Regions from separate parts of the Dactylosporangium sp. NPDC049742 genome, predicted to be linked through region 1. Evidence: riboswitches for the same ligand, from Rfam matches in the RefSeq annotation. Region 1 holds a riboswitch; each other region holds the start of a gene.

Region 1 (7,236 bases):
AGGGAGTCGATCCAGCGGAAGCAGAACTCGGCCTTCCGCGCGATCGACGGGATGTTCTCCACGGCGGCGAACGCCGCGGTCCGTTCGGCGTCGTCGGTGACGTACGTGTCCAGGAGGTTCAGGTAGGGGCGGCGGCCAGGTCGATGAGGGCCCGCTGCGGCAGCTCCCAGGCGGTGCGGTACAGCTCGCGCACGTCATCGGGCAGGTCGGCGACGTCCTGCACCGAGCCCTCGGCGCGCTTGATCTGCTCGCGGATCGCCGCGGTCCACAGCCCGCGGGCCTTGAGCTCCCGCACCAGGTACGTGTTGAGCTGCAGGAACTCACCCGACATGGTCTCGCGTTTGAACAGGTTGGACACCTGCGGCTCGATGCACTCGTAACACCCGGCGATGGACGCGATCGTCGCGGTCGGCGCGATCGCGATCAGCAGCGAGTTGCGCAACCCACTCGCCGCGACCTTCTCACGGAGCAGGGCCCAGCGCTCACCGTCGGTGGGTGCGCCCCACAGGTCCGGGTGTAGCTCGCCGCCGGCGGCACGGGTCTCGGCGTACGCGGGGTGCGGCCCGAACCGCTCCGCCAGGTCCGCCGACGCTTCCAGGGCGGTGAGGTAGATCTCCTCCTGCACCCGCGTCGACAGCTCGCGGGCGGCGGGGGAGTCGAACGGCAGCCGCAGCGCGAAGAACGCGTCCTGCAGTCCCATGAGGCCGAGCCCGACCGGCCGCCAGCGTGGGTTGGACGCGGCGGCCTGCTGCGACGGGTAGTAGTAGATCGAGTCGAGCTCGTCGCGGGGCGAGTCGACCAGGAAACACGACGACATCTGGGTGTGCGCGGTGCCGGAGTTGAACAGCGTCGGCGAGCTCGGCAGATACGCGAGCGACGACATGAGCCGGTAGAAGCCGATCGCCTCACCCGGCGTCTGCGACAGCCCGCACGCGACGCGCAGCAGCCAGTACTGCGGGGTCTCCACGACCAGCCGGGACAGAGGGTGGCGCAGCAGGTACCGGTCGGCGACGGTCCGCAGGCCGAAGTACTCGAAGCGCAGATCACCGTCGACCTCGACGGCATCGTCGAGCTTGCGGGCGTTCCGCGCCACGAACGCCGCGGTGTCGTCGCTGATGAGGCCCTGCTGGTGCGCGTGCCGGATCGCCTGGCTGAAGCTGGCGACGCCCTGCCCGCGGACCTCCTTGTCGACGTACGCCGCGAGCAGCCGCGCCGCGAGCCGCGAGTACTGCGGCTCCTCACCGATCAGCTCCGCCGCCGTCTGGATCGACAGCTTGTCCAGCTCCGCCGTCGTCGCCCCGTCGTACAGACCGCTGATCGTCTTCGTCGCCACCCGCAGCGGGTCGACCTCGTCGAGGTCGGCGACCCACCGCTCGACCGCCTTCACGATCTTGTTGACGTCGACCGGCTCCAGGTCGCCGTTGCGCTTGCGGACCTGCATCGCGTGCCGGCGCTGCTCCGGCGCCTTCCCGGCCGTCGCCTGGTCCTGCGTCACCGTCATGTGCTCCCCCTCGTCGCCTGCTCATCACCACCGGATGGACGCAGGGGGAAGCCCGCCACAGAAAGGCGCACGCGAGGAGCACCTGGCGATGGCGTCAGCCGTCCCACGCGGCATCCGACCACCGCACGCCGCCCTCGGCGCGCGGTGCGCTGGCAGGTCTTCGGACTCGCGGGCGCGACCGTCTCCGGTCACCTACTGGCCGTCGCTTCCCAGACCCCGGAAGGTCCAGTGCTCAATGACAGCGTTCGTTCCCACTCACCGCTGCGGGGCAGTCCCGGACTCACACCGGGTTCCCTGTTGCCACGACCGCACCGAAGCGCGGCCGAACCACCGCCGGGCACTGCGTGCCAGTAGGACCAGTACGCCGACGCCGGCGGGGTGTTGACGCACGGCTCCGTGGCGGCGGTGGGCTTGCCGTTGATCCGGCAGATGAAGGCGAGGCCCCAGCGCTGGGTGCCGGTGACGGTGAACCCGGCGCCGCTCAACGCGGCAAGGTCATTCGGCGGGTCGCCGAGCCGGCAGCCCTTCTGGACGCCGCCGCCGAACGTGGTGAAGTCCACGACGACGGTGACCCCGGTGCCCGGCGCGCACGCGGCGGCGTGCGCCGCCTGCGGTGCCGGGTCGGCAAGGACCAGCGCGCCGGTGACGGCGAACGCCGCGCAGAGCCCGGCGAGCCACCTCCGCGACACGGTTTATGCCCTGCGCCATGGCCCGGTTCACGCGGCACACGCCAGGGTTGGCGCCGCGGCCTGCGAGCCGGCGGCGGTGAGGGTGGCGAAGCTGGCGCCGGTCAGACCCAGGCACGGCCTGCGCGGTCGGGCGGATCGCGGTGGCCGGGTCGAACCCGGTCGTCGTGTAGGCGATCGCGCCGCGGTCGGCGGCCGGGCCGGAGCAGCGCACCTGCAGGCCGAGCAGGAATCCGCGGGCCTTGAGCCATGCGACCGGCCGCCCGGCGACGCGCAGCGCCTGCGCGGCGAGGCCGGTGCTGTTGGCATTGCTCGACGCGGTGTCGGCCGCGGTAGGTCGGCCCGTAACACTCGATGATCACGCAGTCGTCGGTCAGTGTCGCCAGGACGCCCGCGATGTTATGGCGTCGCCAGGCGTCGAAGTGGTCGGTGAGCTGGTTCATTTGGCCTGCCTCGGCGCCTCGGCTCAGGGCCGGTGGTTCGACGAGCGAACCGCGTATGCCCAGTGGCACAGTTGGGCGGTGACCCCCTGATTGCGGCCGACCATGTCCTGTACAACGCCAAGTCGGGCGGCTGTGACATGACCTCGGTCGATGCCTCGGCGCTCAGCAAGCCCAACATCCTGAACCCCGAACGGGCACAGGTTCGGCGCGGTCAGGGCTGCAGGAGCACGCGCTGGGCGGCGCGCTCCAGCAAGGCCCGGTCGGTCGCGGCGGCGAGGGTGTCATGGGCCGGGTGGCTCAGCACCTGGACGATCGCGATGTCGAGATTCAGCGCCTGCAGCGTCCGTTCGGTCTGGGGCCCGGCGTGACTGCCGCCGGGGGTACGGATTCCGCCGATCAGCAGGACCGTTGTGCGCTCGTTGCGCACGGCGGCCGCGACGATCGGCATCGGCGTCACCACGGTCAGGCCGGCGACGTCGTCGAGCAGTTCCGTCAGCCGCACTGCCTTGGGGCCGCCCGAGATCCCGACCGCCATGCCCGGCTGGACGAGGCCCAGCGCCTCCTGGACCTCGTCCGGGGCCGGCCGATGCGCTGGCCGTGCCGGCTGCTCCTCGCCGATCGGCATGGCTCCGCCGCGGACCCGGTGCAACAGCCCGCGATCCGCGAGCACCTCCAGGTCCCGGCGGATCGTCGGGATCGACACGTCGAAGCGCTCGCTCAGCTCGTGCAGGCCGATGCCGCCGAGTTCGCGGGTCGCCGCGACGATCCCGGCGCGACGCGTCTCGATGAGCACGTCAGGCCTCCTCGATCACCGTTACCGCACCGGCCTCGACAACGCGGCCGCCGACTTCAGCGGCGTGCTCGCCATGGTTGATCGCGATGACGAACGGCGGGCGCCGCACGACCTCGACCGTTTCGGGCACGTCGTGGCGGACCGGGAGCCCTGCCTGAGGCAGGATCCGGGCCAGCAGTCGCTCGAGGCCGGCCGCGTCCGGGCGGGTCGAGACGTACCAGGCCGTGCCGCCACCGTGCGCTTTGCGGGTGACGGCCGGACCTCCGGCCGCCGGTCCGTCCGTGTAGGTCAGCACGACCTCCGCGGTGTCGACGACGAGGTCCTCGGCCCACACATCGGCGGCCGTGCCGTCCGAGAGCTCGATGTGCCGGCCCTGTCGCAGCGGCAGGAACTCCTCGACGGTCACGCCGAGCAGGTCGCGGAGCGCCCCCGGATGCGCATCCCCGTGCACGGTGTCGTTCGCGTCGACGATGCCGGAGAAGTACGACACGAGCAGCGTTCCCCCGCCGGTGACGTATGCGTCGAGGTTCTTCGCCGCCGCGGCCGTCGTCAGGTACAGCGATGGTACGACGACCAGCGGGTACCTGCTCAGGGCCGCCTCTGGGTGGACGAAGTCGACGGTGAGGTGGGCCTTCCACAGCGCCGTGTAGTACGCCTCGATCCGCTCGCGGTATGCCAGGTCCACGGATGGGCGCCATTCCAACTCGAGCGCCCACCACGACTCCCAGTCCCACACGATCGCCACGTCGGCCTTGACCCGGGTGCCGCGCAGCCGGTCCAGCCCGGCGAGGCGTCCGCCGAGCTCGGTGACCTCGCGCCAGATCCGGGTGCTGGTCCCGCCGTGCGGCAGCATCGCCGAGTGGAACTTCTCCGCCCCGAACCGCGAGGCCCGCCACTGGAAGAACAGCACCGCGTCGGCGCCGCGGGCCAGGTGGGCCAGGCTGTTGCGGGCCAGCTCGCCGCGCCGCTTGGCGATGTTGCGGGGCTGCCAGTTCACGGCGCTCGTGGAGTGCTCCATCAGCATCCACGGCGCTCCGCCGGCGAGGCTGCGCGTCAGGTCCGCGCACATGGCCAGTTCGATGTGCGGATCGTCGCGTTCGGCCTGCAGGTAGTGGTCATTGGCGACGACGTCGACCTCGCCGGCCCACTTCCAGTAGTCGACCCACTTGCAGTTGGCGATCATGAAGTTGGTGGTGACCGGTACCTCGGGCGACAGGCCGCGCAGGATGTCGCGCTCCCGCCGGAAGTTCTCCAGATGGACGTCGGAGCAGAACCGGAAGAAGTCCAGCTGCTGCGCCGGGTTCACCGGTGTCGGCGCTGCGTGTGGCGGCTCGATCTCGGCCCAGTCGCTGTAGCGCTGGCTCCAGAACGTCGTGCCCCATGCGGCGTTGAGCGTCGGCAGGTCGCCGTGGCGGTCCTGCAGCCAGCCGCGGAACGCCTCGGCGCAGCCTGGGCAGTAGCAGTGCGGGTTCACGCCCGCGTACTCGTTGTGGACGTGCCACAGCGCGACCGCCGGATGCTCGCCGTAGCGGCGGCCCAGCTGCTCGGTGATCGTGGCGGCGGCCCGCGCGTACTCAGCCGAGCTGGGACAGAAGCTCTGCCGGCCGCCCTGTCCGAGGACGTGGCCTTCGCGGTCGATGAGCCGCGCGTCGGGGTAGCGGTAGGTCAGCCACGGCGGCGGAGCCGCGGTCGGCGTGGCGAGGTCCGCGCGGATCCCGTTGGCATGTAGGAGCTCCAGAACTCTGTCGAGCCACTCGAAGGTGTACTGCCCCTCGGTGGGCTCGAGCATCGCCCAGCTGAAGATGCCGACGCTGACCAGGTTGACACCGGCTTGCCGCATCAGCCGGACGTCCTCGGCCCAGACCTCCTCAGGCCACTGCTCCGGGGCGTAGTCGCCGCCGTAGGCGATGGCATCGAGACCGCGGGGAAACCACGGCGACGGTTGAAGCTGGTCCATCTTGCGACTCCTGGCTGTGAACGCTCCCGGTTCGATAGCGGCAGCATAGCGCAGGCATCACGCGTGAATTAACCTCCGCGCAATGTATTGACAGCACGTCTAGGACGGCCAAAACTGTGAGCGCTCCCGGTCGTTCACCCCGATCGCCGCAGCGATGGACGTCTGTCGGAGGGTGCCGGAGCGCCGTAGTCACACGGCCGTTTCGTTTCTCCCGCTCGCCCTCGTCGCCGCGGTGACCTACGCACGTTGGAGACCAAGATGACCCCGAAACTCCGTACGTTGTTCGCGGTCGCAACCGCGAGTGCGCTGCTGCTGACCAGCGCCTGCGGATCCAGCGACGACGGCACGCCCCAGAACACGGCCACCGGCAAGGTCGAGCTGACCTTCTGGTCGTGGGTGCCCGGCATCGACAAGGTCGTGGCCCAGTGGAACGCCGCCAATCCCGACATCCACGTCACCGTCAGCAAGCAGGCGCAAGGTGACGAGGAGGTCACGAAGGTCCTCACGGCCAACAAGGCCGGCAACCCGCCGGATCTCTTCCAGGCCGAGTATCAGGCGCTTCCCACGCTGGTCAGCAACGGCGCCGCGGCTGACCTCAGCAAGTACTCCGCCGACGCGAAGGGCAAGTTCGCCCCCGGCGTGTGGAGCACGATCACGCTCGGCACCGACGCGGTCTACGCGATCCCGCAGGACTCGGGTCCGATGATGCTGTACTACCGCGCGGACGTTTTCGAGCAGCTCAGCCTCAAGGTGCCGACCACCTGGGACGAGTTCGGTGAGGTCGCCAAGCAGGTCCGGCAGAAGGACCCGAAGCGCTACCTGACCACCTTCTCCGCCGGCGACCCGGGCTGGTTCGCCGGACTCGCCCAGCAGGCCGGCGCCAAGTGGTTCGGCGTCAGCGGCGAGACCTGGTCCGTGCAGGTCAACGACGCCGCGACCAAGAAACTCGCCGAGTACTGGGGCGGCCTGGTCGCCTCCGGCGCGATCGACAACAAGCCGATGTACACCCCCGAGTGGAACAAGGCCCTCAACGACGGCACCCTGATCGCCTGGCCCAGCGCCGTCTGGGGCCCCGGCGTGCTGTCCGGCAACGCCCCCGACACCGCCGGCAAGTGGAAGATCGCGGAGATGCCGCAGTGGACCGCCGGCGAGCACAAGACCGGCAGCTGGGGCGGCTCCTCGACGGCCGTCGCGGCGAAGTCCAAGAACATTGCGCAGGCCACCAAGTTCGCCATCTGGCTCAACACCGACCCGACCGCGGTCGCCGGCCTGATCAAGGAGGGCGGCATCTACCCGGCCGCGACCGCCGCACAGTCCGGCGGGGAGCTGTCGAAGGCGCCGGCGTTCTTCAGCAACCAGCCCGATTTCTACAAGCTCGCCCAGCAGATCGCCAACTCGGCGGCGGGCGTCACCTGGGGCCCGAACGTGAACGTCACCTACGCCACCTACAAGGACACCTTCGCCAAGGCCATCACGGCGAAGACCCCGTTCCCCGCGGCGGTCGACCAGATGCAGAAGGCCACCGTCGACGACCTGAAGAAGAACGGGTTCAAGGTCTCCGAATGACACGCCGCTCCGCGCGTACAGTGCCCAGCCGGGTGCCGTACGCCTTCCTCACCCCGGCGATCGGCCTGTTCGCCCTGTTCATGGTCGCGCCGATCGGCTACACCGTTTACCTGTCGCTGCGCCGGGTGCAGGTCTCCGGGCTCGGGCTCGGTGCCCGGGCCCGGGCGGAGTCCTTCGCCGGATTTGCCAACTATCAGGCCGTCATCAACGACGGCGAGTTCTGGCAGAGCTGCGTGCGGGTCCTGCTCTACGGCCTGGTGCTCGTGCCCACCATGGTCGGGCTCGCGCTG
Region 2 (7,236 bases), on a different contig from region 1:
GGGCGGCCGGCAGCCCGGTCCGCGCCCGCAACGAATGGCGCGGCAATGACTTCACCGACGCGGACCTCGTCGACGTGGACTTCCGCGACATCGACCTGCGGGCGCAGCGCTGGCCCGCCGACGGGGCGGAGTACGCGCTGATCGACGACGTCGACGCGCGGGCCGCGGCGGCCGTCGACGCCATCCACACGGCGCCCGACGGCACGTGGCCGGAGCCGGCGCTCGCCGTGCAGGCGATCGAGTTCGCCCGCACCGGGCGGCCGCGCGACCCGAACGGGTTCGTGCTGCTGCGGCGCCAGGAGCTCGGGAACCGGCTCCCGCCGGAGGTCCGCGAGCAGCTGTGGACCCTGCTGGTGTCCGGCTACAAGAACGACAAGGACGACCGGCTCGTGGCCGGCTACAACGACGACCAGGAGTAGAGCGCCCGCCCCTGCGCGACCGCGGACCTGGCCAGCCCGGCGAGCGCGACGAGCCGCCCGGCCTCCCAGTCCTCCAGCAGGAACCGGTCCGCGTAGCCGCGGATCTGCCCCTCCTCCAGCCGGGTGAGGGTGTCGACGAGCTCCGTGTTGATCCGCACCGTCCACGGGCCGAGGAACTCGGGGTCGTCGACGCCGCGCAGCGGCTCGTCCCGGCCGAACTCGCTCGGATCCCGCCCGTCGATCTCCGCGGCGAACTCCTCGACCTCCAGGATCCAGCCCTTGCAGTCGACATACGGCCAGTCGTTGCCGGCCGGGCCCAGATCGAGGTCGAGGGCGGCCAGCTCCTGCTCGGTCGCGGCGAAGTAGTCCATCATGACGCCCACGGGTCCGAGACTATCGTGACGGCTCGGTCCCGGCAGCGGTCAGCACGCATCCCGGGCCACCGGGGCAGCAGCGGCCAGGCATCGGCTGCTATACATGCCGGCGTGAATCGACGGCACACGGGGTTACTCGTCCGGATCGTCCTGGCAGGCGTCTTCCTGCTGGCCGGATGGCAGATGGTGGCGGCCGGCACGAGCACGGCCGCGCAGCGACAGCAGGAGTCGGCGCAGCGCATCTCGGACTACACGCCGACCTGCGACGGCAAGACGATGCGGCCGCGCGACACGTGCCTGGTCTTCGGCGGCAGCGGCGACGAGGGCGGCTCCTACCAGACGATGGTCGACCGGTACACGAGACAGAACTCCCCGGAGAAGCTCGCCGGCCGGGACCGGGCGTGGCGGACAACCGGCTCCGCGGCGCTGCTGCTCGGCGGGCTGGCGCTGCTGTACTTCGTGCTCTCGCTGATCGAGGTGATCCGGTACGGCGCCGACGAGCCGCAGGCGGCGATCGCCCCGTACCAGACCCGCTTCTTCATCTTCGTCGTCACCGGCGTGACCGCTGTGCTCGGGTGGGGCACGGCCTTCACCGACGGCGGGACCGGCGCGTGGATCGCGGGTATCGGCGGCACGCTGATCTGCCTGATCTCGGGCGCCGGGTTCGTGTCGTCGGTGCGGACGCGGATCGGCCGGAAGCGGTGGGCGAAGCGGCGCGGCTACACCTTCGAACACTCCAACCCCACGCTCGCCCAGCGGCTCGGCTGGTCGCAGTCGCAGCCGTCCGCGGGCGCCGTCGTCAGCGGCACGTACCGCGACCGCGCGTTCTACGTGTTCGACTTCACCGAGAAGGACAACCGGCACACCGCGCTGGTGCTCGCCCTGCCGGGTGACGTGCCGAGCCTGTCGGTGCAGCCGAAGGACAAGGTGGGCGCGCGGCTGACCGGCGGCACCGACCCGCACTGGGCGGACCACGGCCCGCAGGTCGTCGCCGCCGCCGACAAGCACTACCCGTGGGCGTTCATGGCGAACGGCAGGTCCGTCTGGGCGAAGTACGACGAGTTCCTCAGCCCCAGCGGCGCGTCCCTCGACCGGCGGCTCGACGGACTGCACAAGGTCGGCACCGACCTCGTCGCCCTCACCCCGCCGAGAACTTGATCACCCCGGCCCCGGGCGCCGGCCGCGCTGACCAGCGGCGCGGCGCCCACCGGCGGGCTGACGGAGGCGCTGTCCGATTGACACGCCGGAACCGCGTCCGTACCGTCCGAAACATACACGTGACAGTGAACGGAAGCCGGTGCAAGCCCGGCACGGTCGCGCCGCTGTAACCACGCAGGTGGGAGTCAGACCCGGGCACGGTCACGACAACGCTCGATGGGACGCGAAATCCCGCAGGAGGCTGCATCATGGCAACGATCTCGGCTCTTCCCACCCCGGCCACCGCACCGGCCCCGATCCCGCTGCGGCAGATCCTGCCGTGGGCCACGTTCGGCGTCGTCCTCGCCGTCGTCCTGCTCTACTTCGTCGGCGCCGAGCAGGGCATCACCTCGGTCGTCTCGGGTTCGACGGTGCACGAGTTCGTCCACGACGGCCGGCACCTGCTCGGCTTCCCCTGCCACTGAACCGGGGCGCCAGCATGTTGAGTGCCCGGACGCTCCTGGTCCGCGGCATGATCACCGGCCTGGTCGCCGGTGTCGCCGCGTTCCTGTTCGCCTACCTGTTCGGTGAGGGCCCGATCAACGACGCGATCGCGTTCGAGGAGGTCCACGCCACCGACCATGAGCACGGGCCGGTCAGCCGGACCGTGCAGAGCACGCTCGGCCTGGCCACCGCCTCGGTCGTGTACGGCGTCGCCATCGGCGGCCTGTTCGCCATCGCGGTCGCGGTCACGCTCGGGCGGATCGGCCGGATCAGCGCCCGCGCCACGGCCGCGGTCGTCGCTCTCGCCGGGTTCGTCGGGGTGGCGCTCGTGCCGTTCCTGAAGTACCCGGCCAACCCGCCCGCGACCGGCAACCCGGACACGCTGCAGCAGCGGACCGGCCTGTACTTCCTGATGATCGTCATCGGGGTCGCCGCCGTGCTCGGCGCGATCGTCGTGAGCCGGTCGCTGCAGCCGCGCTTCGGCACGTGGAACGCGACGATCCTCGCGGTCGTCGGCGCCGCGGTCGTCGTGGGTGTCGCGATCGCGCTGCTGCCGGCGGTCAACGAGGTGCCCGACGGGTTCTCGCCGGTGTTGCTGTGGCGGTTCCGGCTCGCGTCGCTCGGCACCCAGGCGGTCACCTGGGCCACGCTCGGCCTGCTGTTCGGCTACCTCACCGAGCGCAGCCAGCGCCCGGTCGTGGCCGACGCGCACCCGGTCGCGGTCTGACCTGTTCGTTGCTGAAGGCGGTGGGGCGTTGCCCCGCCGCCTTCAGTGTTTCCCGGCGCGGGGTCTCGCGCGCACCCGCGCCTTCTCTCCCTGGGGCCCGAACATGTGCAGGACCTCGACGGTCTGCTCGCCGGCGGGGCCGAACCAGTGCGGCGTGCGGGTCTCGAACTCGGCGACCTCCCCCGGCCGCAGCGTCAGCTCCTGATCGCCGAGGATGAGCCGCAGCTCGCCGGCGAGGACGTACAGCCACTCGTAGCCCTCGTGGGTGACCAACCTGGGTTCGCCCGGTTCGAGCACCTGCTTGAACACCCTTACCGGTCCCGGGTAGCGCGTCAGCGCGACGACCACGCTGCCTCTCCGGTTTCGCTGGGGCTTCAGGTGTACGCGGGGATCCCCCGTCGCCGGTGCCCCCACCAACTGGTCGAGGGCCACCTGATGCGCCTGGGCCAGTGGCAGCAGCAGGTCCAGCGTCGGGCGGCGCTTCCCGGACTCGAGCCGCGACAGCCCGCTGACGGAGATGCCGGTCCGCGCCGACAGCGCCTCGAGGGTCAGCCCCCGCCGGCGGCGCAGCTCCCGCAGCCTCGGCCCGATCCCGTCGATGAGCCGCTCCACCTCGGCGTCCATTTTGCAATCTTCGCAAATTCTCTGCGGCCTGCACGGGGTGCGCGCCGATCATCGTGGCCATGGACACCGCACGGCGCTGGACCGTTCTCGCCATCTGCTCGACGAGCCTGTTCCTGGTCGGGCTCGACACCACGATCGTCAACGTCGCGCTGCCGTCGATCGGCGCCGGCCTGCACGCCGGCACCCGCGGCCTGGAGTGGACCGTCGACGCGTACACCCTGGTCCTGGCGAGCCTGCTCATCTCCTCCGGCGCCCTCGCCGACCGCTTCGGCCGCCGCCGGATCTTCCAGATCGGACTGGTCGTCTTCGCCCTCGCCTCGGTGGCGTGCGCGGCCGCGCCGTCCCTCGGTTGGCTCGTCGCCGCCCGCGTCGTGCAGGGCGTCGGCGGCTCGATGCTCAGCCCGGTCGCCCTCGCGATCGTCGTCAGCGTCATCACCGACCCGAAGGAGCGCGCCCAGGCGATCGGCGTGTGGGCCGCGATCTTCGGAGCCAGCATGGCCGCCGGCCCCGTCGCGGGCGGCGCGCTCGTCTCCGCCCTCGGCTGGCGGTCGGTGTTCTGGGTCAGTGTGCCGCTCATCGCCGCGGTCCTGGCCCTCACCGCCGTGTACGTGCCGGAGTCCAGGTCCCCGCAGCCCCGCCCGGTGGACGTGCCCGGGCAGGCGCTGCTGGTCGCGCTGGTCGGCGGGTCCGTGGCCCTGCTCATCGAGGCGCCGCACGCGGGCTGGACCGCTCCGGTTCCGGTGGCTCTGGCCGCGGTCACCCTGGCCGCCGCCACCGGGTTCGTGGTCACGTCCCTGCGTCGCCGGTCGCCCCTGATCGACGTCCGCCTCTTCCGCCACGCTCCCTTCACCGCCGCCGTCCTGGGCGCCGTCGTGCTCTTCGCCGGGCTCAACCTGACGCTGCTGCTGAGCACGCTTTACCTGCAGCACACCCGCGGCCTGTCACCCGCCGCCGCGGGGCTGGTCACGCTGCCGATGGCCCTGGCGGCGACGGTGTGCGCGCCGCTGTCCGGCTACCTGGTCGGCCGCGCGGGCCCACGCCCGCCGCTGCTGCTCGCGGGCGCCTTCGTCCTGGCCGGCGGCCTGTGCCTGGTCACCCTGTCCGACCACACCGCCCTGCCGGTGCTGCTGCTCGCGTTCCTGCTGCTCGGCGTCGGCATCGGCTTCGCCAACACCCCGATCACGAACACCGCCGTCGCCGCCCTCCCACCGTCCCGCTCGGGCGTCGCGGGCGGCATCACCTCCACGGCCCGCCAGTTCGGCGCGGCGCTCGGCGTCGCGGTTGCGGGCGGCCTGGTCGCGTCGTCCTCCCCCGCGGACCTGCCCGCCGCGTCCCGGCCGGGCTGGCTGCTGGTCGCCACCTGCGGTGCCGTCCTGCTCGCCGTCGCCAGGCTCTCCCCCACCTTGCGAACCACCCCACAACCCACAACCCGCCCCGCCACCGCGACCAGCCGCGCGTAGGACACCCCCGCACCGCCCCACGCCCGACCACCAATTACCTGCAACCAATTACCGGCAATCGCCTACGAGTAATCGTCAGCAGTCGTGGATCAGCGGACCTCAACTCGACTCGTGTTCGAGCAGCTGGAGCGCGTCGAGGGCGTTGAGACTTGCATCGTAGCCTGGCGACCGCTGGGAGCCGGTCACCAGCAGGAGCGCCCGCATGCCCGGGTGATCGGGGTCGTAGAGATCGTTCTGACCATCGTCGCCTGGGATGGCGTTGGGCTGGACCTCGATCTGGTACGGCGGAGCCTCGGCGCGGTAGTAGATCCCCCGGTAGTCGCTCTCGTGCTCGACAAAGATCAGGCCGAGCCGGTCTGCGACGATGCGAGCCAGCTCGGCGGCAGAGCGCACGTCCGCGCCGTAGGTGTCGTAGACGGTCATGGTCGAGCCGCCACTCGCCCGTCGCCGAAGGCGGCCCCGGCGCGGCTACACGGTCCCTCGGTCACACGGCCATGGTGCCGGACGTTGGCGAACATGGACTCGACCGGGCTCGAGGTGCACAGGTGCACCCAATGCTCGGCCGGGTAGTCGTGGAAACGGCCGCAGCACGTCGAGATCGTCGGTGATGTTCGCGACCGCCCTGGGAAAACTTTTGTGCACCCGTTCGCGCTGCTCACGGGTGCCTGGGAAGACCTCGCGCAGCGCTGCCCAGCACCCCGGCGCACCGTCACCGGCCGCGGGCGCCGCAACGCGCATGCCCCGGTGGAAGCAGTCACGCAACAGATCCGCCCACGAACCGCTCGGCCCGCGGTAGCCGCAGACGAGGGCGACTGGCGCCCTGGAGTCGCCAGCACGAACCCCGACGGTCACCAGCAGGCAGAGCTCGTCCTCCTCGAGACGCACGTTCACGTGGTTCCCGTCGGCCCACCGGTAGACATGGCCAACCTGCGAGGGGTTCCACTGCCACCCTTCTGAACGTGCCGTCACCCGTAGCCCGGCTGTCCAGGACGGACCGGCAACCGCCCACGTGGTCGGGCGGACCGCGACTTGGGGCCGCCTCCGCCCTACCAGACCAATCGCCCACCGGTGTGCCTGGCGACCGCGGCAATGCCACCGTCTGCGCCACAGCCGCCGGCAGATGCCGACAGCTGGGCTGTCCAGGGCGAAGCGCCCCCGTTGACCAGGGCGAACGGCCACCGCCGACTTGGCCGTCTGGAACGAACGGCCACTTCAGCCGGGCGGAGCGCTCACCGGGTGTCCAGCGACGCAGCAGCGCCACCGTCAGCACGGCGAAGGCCAACAGATGACCGACGGCACCGACACCGCCGACGCCGTCGTGCTGCATCTGTGCCGGCCGCGGCCGTCGCACCGGAACCAACCGCCGACCCCGGCCAACCTCGGCACCGACCTGGCCCTGAACAAAGCCGCCACCGGCTCCGCCGATGGGGCTTCAGGACCTGCGGCTGGCCGTCCGAGGCGGGGACGGCCACTGCCCACTGAGCTGTCTGGAGCGAGCCGCCACCTCGGCCGTACCAAGGCCAACCCCGGGGGTGCCCAGAAGCGCGGCGTCACCGTCAGCGCCGCGCAGTGCCGGCAGGCGCCGGCTCAGCTGGCCGGGCGGAGTGGGCACCGCCCGGTTGACCACGGCGAGTGGCCAACCGGGCGGCTGAGTGTCCGAAGCGAGCGGCCGGGCGGCTGGGGCGAAGGTCAGGCTTCCAGGGCGGGGCAGTACTTCGTGGCCTCGGCGGTTGCCTTCTCCATCTCGGTCTGGAAGGCGTCGCTCTCCAGGCTGTCGGACTCGAGGACCTTCGAGAAGGCCTTCACGAAGTTCTGCAGGGCGGCCTTCGCCTGCGGGTCGGCGGCCTTCTCGAGCTCGGTGTTGACCGAGGCGCTCAGGCGGTCGAAGACCACCTTGCCCTTCGACTTCGCCGTGGCCATGGCGGCCGTGTCGTCCTTGGCGGCGGCGGTGAGCAGCTCGGTGAGGACGGCGACGACCGCTTCCTTCTCCT
Region 3 (7,236 bases), on a different contig from region 1:
AGATGTCGGTGGTGGGCCAGCCCCGTGACTCCATCTCCGCCACCAGGGCGCGGGCCTGCGACTCGGCCTCGTCGACCGACACGCGCGCGGTCGAGCCCTCGGTCAGGCCGAGGGCCTCGCGCAGGCCGGGCAGCGCGACCGCGCCGCCCCACAGCTGCCGGGCCCGCAGCATGGCGAGGACCAGGTCGACCCGCGCCTCGCCGGTCGGCGCGACGCCGAGGACGTGCAGCCCGTCGCGGATCTGGACGTCCTTGATCTCGCAGAGCCAGCCGTCGATGTGCAGGATCAGCTCGTCGAACCCGTCGTCACCGGGCCGGTCGGCCAGGCCCAGGTCGTGGTCGAGCCGCGCCGCCTGCAGCAGCGTCCAGATCTGCCCGCGGATCGCCGGCAGCTTCGCGGGGTCGAGGGCCGCGATCGTCGAGTGCTCGTCCAGGAGCTGCTCGAGGCGGGCGATGTCACCGTACGACTCGGCGCGCGCCATCGGCGGGATCAGGTGGTCGACCAGGGTGGCATGCGCCCGCCGCTTCGCCTGGGTGCCCTCACCTGGGTCGTTGACCAGGAACGGGTAGATCAGCGGCAGGTTGCCGAGGGCCGCGTCGGCGCCGCACGAGGCGGACATCCCGACCGTCTTGCCCGGCAGCCACTCGAGGTTGCCGTGCTTGCCGACGTGCACGACCGCGTGCGCGCCGAACTCGTCGGCGAGCCACCGGTACGCGGCCAGGTAATGGTGGCTCGGCGGCAGGTCGGGGTCGTGGTAGATCGCGACGGGGTTCTCCCCGAAGCCGCGCGGCGGCTGCACCATCACCACGACGTTGCCCTCGCGCAGCGCGGCGAGGACGATCTCGCCGCCGGGGTCGCGGGACGTGTCGACGAACAGCTCGCCGGGCGCCGGCCCCCAGTGCCGCTCCATCCCCTCCCGCAGGTCGGCCGGGAGCGTGTCGAACCAGCTCCGGTACCGGGCGGCGGAGATCCGGATCGGGTTGCCGCGCAGCTGGTCCTCGGTGAGCCAGTTCACGTCCTGCCCGCCGGCGGCGATGAGCGTGTGCATCAGCGCGTCGCCGTCCTTCGGGAAGCCGTCGGCGCCGACGTACCCCTGCGCGTGCATCGCCTCGAGCAGCCGCACGACGCTCGCGGGCGTGTCCAGGCCGACCGCGTTGCCGATCCGCGCGTGCTTCGTCGGGTACGCGCTGAGCATCAGCACGATCTTGCGGTCCTCGGGCCGCAGGTGCCGCAGCCGGGCGTGCGCGACCGCGGTCCCGGCGACCCGGCCGGCCCGCTCCCGGTCGGCGACGTAGACGGTGAGCCCGTCGGCGTCGATCTCCTTGAACGAGAACGGCACCGTGATGATCCGCCCGTCGAACTCCGGGATCGCGACCTGCGTCGCGGTGTCCAGCGGCGACAGCCCATCATCGTTGGCGTCCCAGGTGTCGCGGGAGCTCGTGAGGCACAGCCCCTGCAGGATCGGCACGTCGAGCGCGGCCAGGGCGCCGACGTCCCACGCCCCGTCCTCGCCGCCGGCCTGCGCGTCGGCGGGCCGGGTGCCGCCCGCGGCGAGGACCGTGACGACCAGCGCGTCCGCCTGCCGCAGCGTGTCGAGCAGCTCCGCCGGGGCGGCCCGCAGCGACGAGGCGAACACCGGCAGCGGCCGGCCGCCCGCGTCCTCGACGGCCTCGCAGAGCGTCTCCACGAACGCGGTGTTTCCCGCCAGGTGGTGCGCCCGGTAGTAGATGATCCCGACGGTCGGGCCGTCAGCCGTGGACTCCCGGTCCAGCACGCCCCACGCGGGGGTCTGCACCGGCGGCGCGAACCCGTGGCCGGTCAGCAGGACCGTGTCGGAGAGGAAGTTGTGCAGCTCGGCGAGGTTGGCGGGGCCGCCCTCGGTGAAGTAGGCGTGGGCCTCCGCGGCGACGCCGGCGGGCACCGTCGAGTGGCGCATCAGCTCCGCGTCGGGCAGCGACTCACCGCCGAGCAGCACCACCGGCGCCGGCAGGCGCAGCAGCGTGTCGAACCCCTCCTGCCAGTCGCGGTAGCCGCCCAGGAACCGCACCACGACCAGGTCGGCGCCGTCGGCCAGGGCCGGCAGCTCCGCCACGGTGAGGCGGGACGGGTTGGCCAGCCGGAACGCCGCGCCGCTCGCACGGGCGCTGAGCAGGTCGGTGTCGGACGTCGACAGCAGCAGGATCACGCCGGGGTCCTCCCTCGGGGTCCGCGCCCCAAGTCGGTCGGGAAAGGTTCCGGCGGCGGAGAGTCTCCTGGCTCCCGGATCGGCGCTCGCCTCCGGCCTTCCCGGGCTCGCACCCGGTGGCCGTCGTCTCCGGCCTCCGGGGCGCTGGGCCCGGTGGCCGTCGTCGGAGGTCCACTCCCCGGTCACAGTGGCGGGACCGTGCCGGATTCACACCGGCTTCCTCCACACGTCGCCGTACAGCACCGCCAACTCTGCCGGTCACGGCTTCCTTGAGTCAAGCTCGCCCGACCCACCTTGGGGTCGGCTTCCTTGGGTCGGGCGGGGTGCTGCGCAGTAGTATCCGGCGCGTGCAGGCTGCCAGTGGACGCGACGCTCCGGACCGGTGCCCGGGTGCCGTGCAGGTCCACGCGGCGGCCGACGGTGGCCTGGCCCGCGTCCGGCTGCCCGGCGGGCGGCTGCCCGTCCCCGCCCTCGCGGTCCTCCGCACCGCCGCCGCGGACCTCGGCGACCCCGCCCTGGAGCTCACCTCGCGCGGAAACGTGCAGATCAGAGGGCTGCGGCCGGACGCGTCGCCGGAGCTGGCGGCCAGGCTCACCACCGCGGGGCTGCTGCCGTCGGACACCCACGAGCGGGTCCGCAACATCATCGCCAGCCCGCTCAGCGGCCGCGACGGCCTCGGCGAGCTGGACGTGCGGCCGGTGGTGGCCGCGTTCGACGCCGGGCTGTGCGCCGACCCCGCGCTGGCGGCGCTGCCCGGCCGGTTCCTGGTGACCGTCGACGACGGGCGCGGCGACGTGTCCCCGCTCGGCGGCGACGTCGGCCTGCACGGCGACCGCCTCCTCCTCGCCGGGCTGCCCACCGCGGGCCGGGCCGGGGAGAACCCCGCTGAGCTGCTGCTCCGGGCGTCCCGGGCGTTCCTGGACGAGCGCGCGGCGCAGGGCGGCACCGCGTGGCGGCTGGCCGAGCTGGCCGACGGCCCGGCCCGGGTCGCGGATCGCCTGGGGTTCGCCCTCGGTACAGCCGTCGACCAGTTCGCAGGCTCGCCCGGGCCGGCGGTCGGACGGACCCCGCAGGTCGGGGGACTGGTGGCGCTGACGGTGGTCGTACCACTCGGGCTGCTGACACCGGAGCAGTCGGCGGCGCTCGTCGCGGCGGCGCCGGGGGAGATCATCGTCACGCCGTGGCGGACCGTCGTCGTGCCCGACGTGCCGGTCGAAGAAGCTGGACGTCTCGAGTCACTGCTGACGACCGCCGGCCTCGGCACCGACCCCGCGACGCCGTGGGCCGGGGTCACGGCGTGCGCCGGCCGGCCCGGCTGCGCGAAGGCCCTCGCCGACGTGCGCGCCGACGCCCGCGCGGCCGTCCTCGGCGGTCTCGACCATGCGTTGCCGGTGCACTGGGTCGGCTGCGAACGGCGCTGCGGCGCACCGAAGGGAAGGCACGTGGAGATGCTCGCGACCGCCGACGGCTACCGGGTGCTGTCATGACGGCTCAGGAGTCCGTCGCAGACGGCGCCGTCCAGGGCGGCGCCTCCGGTGCCGTCGCGGGCGGCGCCTCCGGTTTCGTCACGGACGGTGGCTTTGGGTCCGTCATGGACGGTGGCTTCGACTACGTCAAGGACGGCGCGGAGATCTACCGGCGGTCGTTCGCGACGATCCGCGCCGAGGCCGACCTGTCCGCGCTGCCCGCCGACGTCGCCCAGGTCACCGTCCGCATGATCCACGCGTGCGGCATGGTCGACCTCGCCGGTGACGTCGGGTACAGCGCGGACGTCGTGCGCCTCGCCCGCGCCGCCCTGCGCGACGGCGCCCCGATCCTGTGCGACGCGGAGATGGTCGCCTCCGGCGTGACCCGCGCCAGGCTGCCCCGCGACAACGAGGTCCTGTGCACGCTGCGCGACCCGCGGGTCCCGGCGCTCGCCCACGAGCTGGGCACCACCCGCAGCGCCGCCGCCCTCGACCTGTGGGGCCCGCGGCTCGACGGCGCGGTCGTCGCCATCGGCAACGCGCCGACGGCGCTGTTCCGGCTCCTGGAGATGATCGCGGCCGGCGCGCCCCGGCCCGCGGCCGTGCTGGGCATCCCCGTCGGGTTCATCGGCGCGGCCGAGTCGAAGGTCGCGCTCGCGGCGTCGGACCTGCCGCACCTGGTCGTGCACGGCCGCCGGGGCGGCAGCGCGATGACGGCCGCCGCCGTCAACGCCATCGCGGACGAGAAGGAATGACCACAGTGGACACCGGTCGGTTGTACGGCGTAGGACTCGGCCCCGGCGACCCGGAGCTCGTGACGGTGAAGGCGGCCCGGCTCATCGCCGCGGCACCCGTCGTCGCGTTCCACAGCGCCCGCCACGGGCGCAGCATCGCCCGGTCGATCGCCGCGCCGTACCTGCGCGACGGCCAGATCGAAGAGGCGCTCGTCTACCCGGTCACCACCGAGGAGGTCCGCGACTACCGGGCCCTCATCGAGGAGCACTACGACGCGTGGGCGGCCCGGCTCGCCGCGCACCTCGACGCCGGCCGTGACGTGGTCGTGCTCTGCGAGGGCGACCCGTTCTTCTACGGCTCGTACATGCACATGCACAAGCGGCTGTCGCACGCCTATGCGACGGAGGTCGTGCCGGGCGTCACCTCGGTCTCGGGCGCGTCCGCGGTGCTCGGCCGCCCCCTCGTCGAGCGCGACGAGGTGCTCACCGTGCTGCCCGGCACGCTGCCCGTCGAGGACCTGGCCGCGCGGCTCGCCAGTACCGACTCCGCCGCCGTCATGAAGCTCGGCCGCACGTTCGGGGCCGTCCGGGACGCCCTGGAGCGCGCCGGCCGCCTCGACGACGCCTGGTACGTCGAGCGCGCCACCACCGCCAACGAGCGCGTCGCCCCTCTGTCCACTGTGGACCCGGCCGAGGTGCCGTACTTCTCCCTCGCCCTGCTGCCGAGCCGCATGCACGAGGAGACGGCGTCGGCGCTGCGGTCCACGCCGCCCGCGGTCGCCGCCGGCGAGGTCGTCGTCGTCGGGCTCGGCCCGGCCGGCCGGGACTGGCTCACCCCCGAGGCCCTGGCCGCGGTCGAGGCCGCCTCCGACCTCGTCGGATACGCCCCGTACCTGGCCCGGATCCCGGCCAACCCCCGCCAGCGCCGGCACGCCTCCGACAACAAGGTCGAGTCGGAGCGCGCCGAGTTCGCCCTGTCCCTCGCGAAGGACGGCCACCGCGTCGCCGTCGTGTCGTCCGGCGATCCGGGCGTGTTCGCGATGGCGGCCGCGGTACTGGAGATCGCCGCCGAGCCCCGCTGGAAGGACGTCCCGGTGCGCGTCCTGCCCGGCCTGACCGCCGCCCAGGCGGTGGCGAGCCGCGCGGGCGCCCCCCTCGGCCACGACTTCTGCGTGCTGTCACTGTCCGACCGCCTGAAGCCGTGGGACGTCATCGCCGCCCGCCTCGAGGCCGCGGCCGGCGCCGACCTCGTCATCGCCATCTACAACCCGGGCTCGAAGAGCCGCACCTGGCAGGTCGAGGCCGCCCGCGACCTGCTGCTGCGCCACCGCTCCCCGGAAACCCCGGTCGTCCTGGGCCGCGACGTCGGCGGCCCGCAGGAGCGCGTCCGCGTGGTGCGCCTCGCCGACCTGGACCCGTCCGAAGTGGACATGCGAACCCTGCTCATCGTCGGCTCGTCCCAGACCCGCACCCTGACCCGCGGCGACGGCGCCCCCGTCGTCTTCACCCCCCGCCGCTACCCCTGACCCCGCCCGGGGTTCCGACGCTTCCGACCTGCACGCGCTTCTGTCTTTCTTGACCTTCCGCCGCACCTCTGACCGCCTCCGGACGTCGCCCCTGACCGCCCCGGCTGCCGCCCTCTGGCCGGGCCTCGGCCACTGCCCTGACAGCCCCGGCTGCCGCCCTCTGACCGCCTCCGGCCGCTGCCCTGACCCGCCCTCGTGGCGGGACGTTGCGCGCCGCAGGTCCGGTTCGCAGGTCCGGTTCGCAGGTCCGGTTCGCAGGTCCGGTTCGCAGGTCCGGGCTCAGCGCCGCGGGCTCGGTGTCGTGGGCTCGGTGTCGCGGTCCAGGCTCAGCTGGGTCCCGGTAGCCGCCGGTTCGAGCGAGCCACCACGGATCGACGCGCGCCGGGAACGACGGCGCCGACCCCGCTGCCCCTCGTCGAGGCGGGCGCCGGCCGCAGCCGGGCTGCGGCTATGCCGCCCCGCGTCGTCGAGCCGCCTCGCGTCGTCGAGCCGCCTCGCGTCGTCGAGCCGTCCCGCGTCGTCAAGCCGTCCGAGCCCCGCCAGCGGGACTCGGACGAGCCGCCACGACACCCAAGGGCGGAGCGAGCCATCACGGCATCAACACGCGCGCGATGGCTGGCTGGGCGGCGCCGCAGGTCGATTCGTGGGCAGTGCTGACGTTTGGCGTTCGTTGCGTGGCGGCGGGGCGGCGCTGACGTTCCCGGCGGCGGCTCCGCTTGTCTTCCACCGTACCTCAGCGTTCCTAATTGATCTCCGATGGCGTGAGCGCCCGATTACCCAACGCTTCAGAGGGATCCTAGACGCTCCCCGCGGGTGCCTTCGTCAGGTACAGCTCCAGGATCGCGGGCAGCGGGGCCACTCCCGGGCCGCCCGCCTCGACCCAGGCGGTCAGGTCGTCGATCACGGCGTCGTCGAGCAGGTAGCCGAGCCACACCGGCCGGGCACCCGCCCGCCGGGCGGACGGGGTGGGGTGCACGACGACGATGTTGGAGCGGGCGCACGCGTCCAGGCACCCGCTGACCCGGACCCCCGCCGCCCCGAGTGCCTGGCGGAGCCGCGCCACCTGGCCGGCGTGGTCGACGTCCGGGTGCTTGCGCGGCGAGCCGCAGCAGCAGTCGCGGCACACGGTGACGAGGGGTCGATCCACCCGTAGAGCTTACGGCCGGGCCAGGATCTCGCCGTGCAGGATGGACAGCCACCCGTCGGGGGACGCGGCCCAGGCGCGCCAGCCGTCCGAGAGGCGCTGCAGGTCCGATGGGGTCGAGCCGCTCGCCAGGGCCTGCGTCGCCATCGCCGAGGCGCGGACCCGGTCCGCCCACATGCCG

Evidence for each region. Region 1 has a riboswitch for cobalamin ahead of AB0J72_RS25940 (ribonucleotide reductase N-terminal alpha domain-containing protein). Riboswitches for the same ligand answer to the same signal wherever they lie in the genome.
Region 2: linked by a shared signal. The riboswitch ahead of AB0J72_RS40670 (CbtB domain-containing protein) and the one ahead of AB0J72_RS25940 (ribonucleotide reductase N-terminal alpha domain-containing protein) in region 1 are both predicted to bind cobalamin.
Region 3: linked by a shared signal. The riboswitch ahead of cobN (cobaltochelatase subunit CobN) and the one ahead of AB0J72_RS25940 (ribonucleotide reductase N-terminal alpha domain-containing protein) in region 1 are both predicted to bind cobalamin.

The regions. Positions count from the first base shown of each region.
Region 1 is NZ_JBFANF010000022.1:84,404-91,639, forward strand. It holds partial or broken gene AB0J72_RS25935 (ribonucleotide-diphosphate reductase subunit beta) at 1-125, opposite strand, end outside; partial or broken gene AB0J72_RS25940 (ribonucleotide reductase N-terminal alpha domain-containing protein) at 128-1,501, opposite strand; cobalamin riboswitch at 1,652-1,831, opposite strand; partial or broken gene AB0J72_RS25945 (hypothetical protein) at 1,831-2,136, opposite strand; gene AB0J72_RS25950 (DeoR family transcriptional regulator) at 2,842-3,423, opposite strand; gene AB0J72_RS25955 (beta-galactosidase) at 3,425-5,380, opposite strand; gene AB0J72_RS25960 (extracellular solute-binding protein) at 5,639-6,946, shown strand; gene AB0J72_RS25965 (sugar ABC transporter permease) at 6,943-7,236, shown strand, end outside.
Region 2 is NZ_JBFANF010000046.1:90,982-98,217, reverse strand. It holds gene AB0J72_RS40685 (hypothetical protein) at 1-419, shown strand, start outside; gene AB0J72_RS40680 (hypothetical protein) at 398-802, opposite strand; gene AB0J72_RS40675 (hypothetical protein) at 905-1,951, shown strand; cobalamin riboswitch at 2,032-2,163, shown strand; gene AB0J72_RS40670 (CbtB domain-containing protein) at 2,200-2,415, shown strand; gene AB0J72_RS40665 (CbtA family protein) at 2,430-3,161, shown strand; gene AB0J72_RS40660 (XRE family transcriptional regulator) at 3,204-3,785, opposite strand; gene AB0J72_RS40655 (MFS transporter) at 3,845-5,245, shown strand; gene AB0J72_RS40650 (hypothetical protein) at 5,345-5,668, opposite strand; partial or broken gene AB0J72_RS40645 (transposase) at 5,665-6,163, opposite strand; gene AB0J72_RS40640 (hypothetical protein) at 6,935-7,236, opposite strand, start outside.
Region 3 is NZ_JBFANF010000101.1:1,599-8,834, forward strand. It holds gene cobN (cobaltochelatase subunit CobN) at 1-2,185, opposite strand, end outside; cobalamin riboswitch at 2,225-2,447, opposite strand; gene AB0J72_RS55415 (precorrin-3B synthase) at 2,533-3,672, shown strand; gene AB0J72_RS55420 (precorrin-8X methylmutase) at 3,777-4,406, shown strand; gene AB0J72_RS55425 (precorrin-2 C(20)-methyltransferase) at 4,403-5,911, shown strand; gene AB0J72_RS55430 (hypothetical protein) at 6,708-7,058, opposite strand; gene AB0J72_RS55435 (methyltransferase domain-containing protein) at 7,068-7,236, opposite strand, start outside.